2 regions of the Streptomyces sp. NBC_00859 genome follow, and region 1 is predicted to be linked to the other one. Evidence: riboswitches for the same ligand, from Rfam matches in the RefSeq annotation. Region 1 holds a riboswitch; the other holds the start of a gene.
The links. A riboswitch is a leader RNA that binds a small molecule or an ion and turns the genes downstream of it on or off. The one in region 1 is predicted to bind cyclic di-AMP.
Positions count from the first base shown of each region.

Region 2: another riboswitch for cyclic di-AMP. It lies ahead of OG584_RS18250 (M23 family metallopeptidase); the one in region 1 lies ahead of OG584_RS21570 (transglycosylase family protein).

Region 1 is NZ_CP108826.1:4,931,652-4,933,846, forward strand. Features, by position in the region: gene OG584_RS21565 (transglycosylase family protein) at 1-678, shown strand, start outside; cyclic di-AMP (ydaO/yuaA leader) riboswitch at 936-1,122, shown strand; gene OG584_RS21570 (transglycosylase family protein) at 1,126-1,836, shown strand; gene eno (phosphopyruvate hydratase) at 2,075-2,195, shown strand, end outside.
Region 2 is NZ_CP108826.1:4,238,853-4,241,047, reverse strand. Features, by position in the region: gene OG584_RS18250 (M23 family metallopeptidase) at 220-1,284, opposite strand; cyclic di-AMP (ydaO/yuaA leader) riboswitch at 1,296-1,437, opposite strand; gene OG584_RS18245 (PP2C family protein-serine/threonine phosphatase) at 1,663-2,195, opposite strand, start outside.

The sequences.
Region 1 (2,195 bases):
ACGAAGGGCGACGCGGCCACGGCCTCGGTCGACCCGGGCTCCCCGGACACCGAGAGTCCTGACCCCGCGAGACCCAGCGGTTCCGCCACGGACCCGGCGGACGGGCCGGCGAATCCCGGCCACTCCGGCACGCCCTCCGGCCGGGCCTCGGACGCCCCGTCGGGCTCCTCGTCCGATTCACCCTCCGGCTCGCCGTCGGAATCCGCGTCCACCGGCTCGCCGGACTCTTCCGGCTCCTCGGACTCTTCCGGCTCTTCGGATAGTCGCGACTCTTCGGGCGGATCGGACTCTTCGGGCCATTCGGGCGCCGGGGCCTCCGCCACGCCGGGAGGGCCGGACGCCCCGTCACCCGGCGCTTCCGCTTCCGCGTCGGACAGCGGCCGGGCGTCCGGCGAGGCGGGCAGGCACCGCGGTGGTGAGGCGACGGACGGCGCCGGGGCGCGCCGTGGCGAGGCCGGCCGGCACGCCTCGCGCGACGAAGGCCCCTCCCGCGATGACGCCCGTACGGACGGCAGATACACCGTCCGCGCGGGTGACAATCTCTGGTCCATCGCGAAGGCGCACGATCTGCCCGGCGGATGGCCCGCGCTCTACGCGGCGAACCATGGCACCGTCGGGGGCGACCCGGACTTCATCGTTCCTGGCCAGAGCCTTGATCTCGACCGGAAACAGGGGTAGTTCGAGACCGTATGTCCGCTTCTGTTCGAGTGAGACATGGCTCTCGTCGGGGCTACTGAATGCCCGGAGTGTCCGCCCGGCGTACGCCGTCTCTCACCTGCGGAAACGAGAGAGGCACGGACCTAAACCAGGGTTTTTCCCTCCGATGTTCATCTTTGAATATCGGGGGGTCCTGTGATTACGGTCAGACCGCTCGCACCGCGGGCCTCTTCGACCGCCACGCCGAATCCTGCCATCGGTCGAAGGGCAGCAGTTGACGCTAAGAAGCGCCGCAGGCAGGAGCGGGGGACCCAGGTAAGCGCCGGGGCCGGCCGTCCGTTCAGAGTCAGAGAACGGCACGAACCGGGACCGGCTTGGGGTGAAGTTGTGCGTGAGAACGCACAGCCGGGCAACTCATTGGCCCGAACCCGACAGCTCACCTCGTAGGCGTCGGTGAGGAGATTCTTCATGCTGTTTTCCAGCAAGTCCAAGCACCGTCGCCCGTCGAAGGCCGTCCGCGTCGCCACTCTCGCCGGTGTCGCCGGTGCGGCCGTAGCGGTGCCGCTGATCGGCGCGACCTCGGCCTCCGCCGCTTCGGTCTCCACCTGGGACGCCGTCGCGCAGTGCGAGTCCGGTGGCAACTGGTCCACGAACACGGGCAACGGCTACTACGGCGGCCTGCAGTTCAACAACTCCAGCTGGGCCGCCGCCGGTGGTACGCAGTACGCCCCGCGTGCCGACCTCGCCACCAAGGGCCAGCAGATCGCCACCGCCGAGAAGCTCCTCAAGATGCAGGGTCCGGGCGCCTGGTCCTGCGCCGGTGCCGGCAACCTGAGCAACGACGGTGTCGACCCGGGTGTCTCCACCTCGGGCGGCTCCTCCTCGTCGAGCGCCGGTTCCGACCAGCAGAGCAGCCACAGCGACCAGCAGGCCGCTTCGCGCAGCGAGGCCCGCTCCAGCGCCCCGGCCGCCCCGAAGCACGCCGCGCCGAAGCACGCTGCTCCCGCCAAGATCCAGAAGGGTGACGGCGAGTACAAGGTCAAGGCCGGCGACACCCTCTCCACGATCGCCAAGGCCGAGCACGTCAACGGTGGCTGGAAGAAGGTCTACGACCTGAACAAGGACATCGTGAAGGACGCGAACCTGATCTTCCCGGGTCAGCAGCTCCACCTGAGCTGATAGCGACCCCCCTTGCACCCCGGCCCGGCGCGACTCCCCCGTACGCGCCGGGCCGGGGTTCTGTCTGTCAGGACCGGCGGCTGACATTTTTGCCGCCTTTCATACCGTCATACGAGCTTTTGGGCTTTTTTTCGTCCCAGGGTCCGGGCGCCCGGCCGACTGAGGGCCCCGAGCCGGTTAGGCTCTTGTCGCAAGGCCAAAGAGACCCTGCGCCCATAGCGTCACATCCCAGAAGGAGATGCTAGTGCCGTCCATCGACGTCGTCGTAGCCCGGGAAATCCTGGACTCCCGAGGTAACCCCACGGTCGAGGTCGAGGTCGGCCTCGACGACGGCAGCACGGGTCGTGCAGCCGTTCCGT
Region 2 (2,195 bases), 690 kb from region 1:
CAGGCCTGGCCGGACCGTGCCCCTGGCCGGGCGGTCCGGGACGGACGGGCCCCTGCCTGACCGGTCGCCACCTGCCAGGCACGCCGAACCGGCAGCCCTGACGTCGGGGGGGATGCGTCAGGACTGCCGGGGTACGGGATGCCGGTACATCGGCCGTGGGCCATGCACCGGCAGTACGCAGGGGGCGTGTGCCGGGCGCAGGCTCAGGGGGTCAGAGCCTCACGGATTGAGGCCCTTGCCCTGGAGCCAGGCCATCGGGTCGACCGGGTCGCCGCCACCGGGGCGGACCTCCAGGTGCACATGCGGTCCCGTGACGTTGCCGGTGGCTCCGACACGGCCGATGACCTCGCCCGTGCTGACCTTCTGGCCGGCGCTGACGCCGAGGGAGGACTGGTGGCAGAACCACAGCTCCGTACCGTCGTCGGTCGTGATGACCGTGCGGTACCCGTACGACCCGGCCCAGCCGGCCGACTTGACCGTTCCGCTGTGCACGGCCTTGATCGGAGTGCCGGTCGGGGCGGCGAAGTCGAGGCCGGTGTGGTGGCCCGAGGACCACATCGAACCGCCGTCGTTGAAACGCGAGGTGAGGGTGTACGAGGAGACGGGAAGCGAGTAGCTCTTCGCCAGCTTGGCGAGACGCTCCTTCTCCGCCTTGGCCTTGGCCTCCGCCTCGGCCTTCTTCTCGGCCGCCTTCTCCTTGGCCGCCGCCTCGTCCTGCTTCTTCGCGGCCTCGGCGGCGGCCTTCTGCGCCGCGGCCTTCTCGGCTGCCGCCTTGGCCTCGTCCTCGAACGCGCCCTGCTGCTGCTCGGCCTGCTGGAGGATCCGGGCGCGAAGCGCCTCTCCCGCGTCCGAGCCGCCCTTCCCGGATGCCGACGTGGTGAGCGCAGCCGTGGTGACGCCGGTGTCCGTACCGCCGTGGTCCGACGAGTCGTCCACGCCCAGGTCGGCGATCAGCGTGCCCACGCCGGGCAGCGATTCGGCCTCCGGGAGCTTGTCCTTGACGGACTGCGGAAGGTCGGGAAGGGATATCGAGACCGGCGGCTTGCCCTGCGCGCTGGCCATGCCTCCCGCGCCGACGGCCGCGATCACGCCGACGCCGAGCACCGTCGAACTGCGGGCGAGACCACTGCGCTGCTTGGCCACACGGTGCTTGCCCCGGACCGGGCGGAGGGAGTCCTCGGTGGGGTTCCACTCGTCGAACGGGCCCCCGTCCTCGTCACCGAAACCGGGAGCACCGGCGTTCGGGAGGTAAAGCGTTTCGGGGGCAGGGTTGTTGGACGCCACGAAGGCGCGCTCCTTTCCTTCCTTACCGCCTACCGGGTTAGCTGACGGGTTCGGAGCAGGAAGGTCTCCTACGGGCAGCTCCATACGGAGAGGCCCGATTCACCCCAATTGGTGGTTCCCCGGTTCCCTTGCGGGATTCGGCGCGTGCGCACGGCGCCGCCTCTTGCGACGACTGGGACAACCGCGCTGCGTTATCGAACGTTAATAGACGCGAGGGCCTGATTCCAAGCTGTTCCGACTGATCGTTAACGGCCTTGGCCTGCACTTACCGTGACATATGGGGGCGCATTCGGGCGACCTGATCAACCTTCAGAAGGCGCCAGGAAACATCAGTTTTCTGATTGTGCGTCAAATGTTATGCGGAGCGGTGCTCTTCGACTACGGATCGTGTCGCTCGCGGTGGACGATCTCCACCGTCCTGCGGCGGTCCGGCTGCCCCTCCAGCGGACGCCCGACCGCGAGCAGCGCCATGTCGTCCGTGGAGTGCCCTCCCGTGTGCAGCCGTACGTCGTCGGACACCGCCGTCAGCAGTTCCTCGGGCCCAGGGAAGATCCGGCCGCGCAGCCGCTCCTTCGGTTCGTAGAAGACCCCTTGCGCGTTCCGCGCCTCCGACAGGCCGTCGGTGTAGAGCAGCAGCGTGGCCCCCGGCGGGAACGGCGCCTCATCCGCCCGGTCCGGCCAGGCCGCCAGGTCGGCCATGCCGAGCGGCAGCGCCGGGTCGGCGGGCACGAGGGCGTCGATACCCCCGTCCGAATACAGCAGCAGCGGCGCGGGGTGGCCCCGGTTGAGCAGGCGGATCACGCCCGGCCTGCCGCGCGGGATCTCGGCGAGGGCCGCCGTGGTGAACCCCTCGAAGGCGTCGAGCCCCTCCCGCCGCACCCCCTCACGGGTCAGCGCACGCTCCAGCCGCT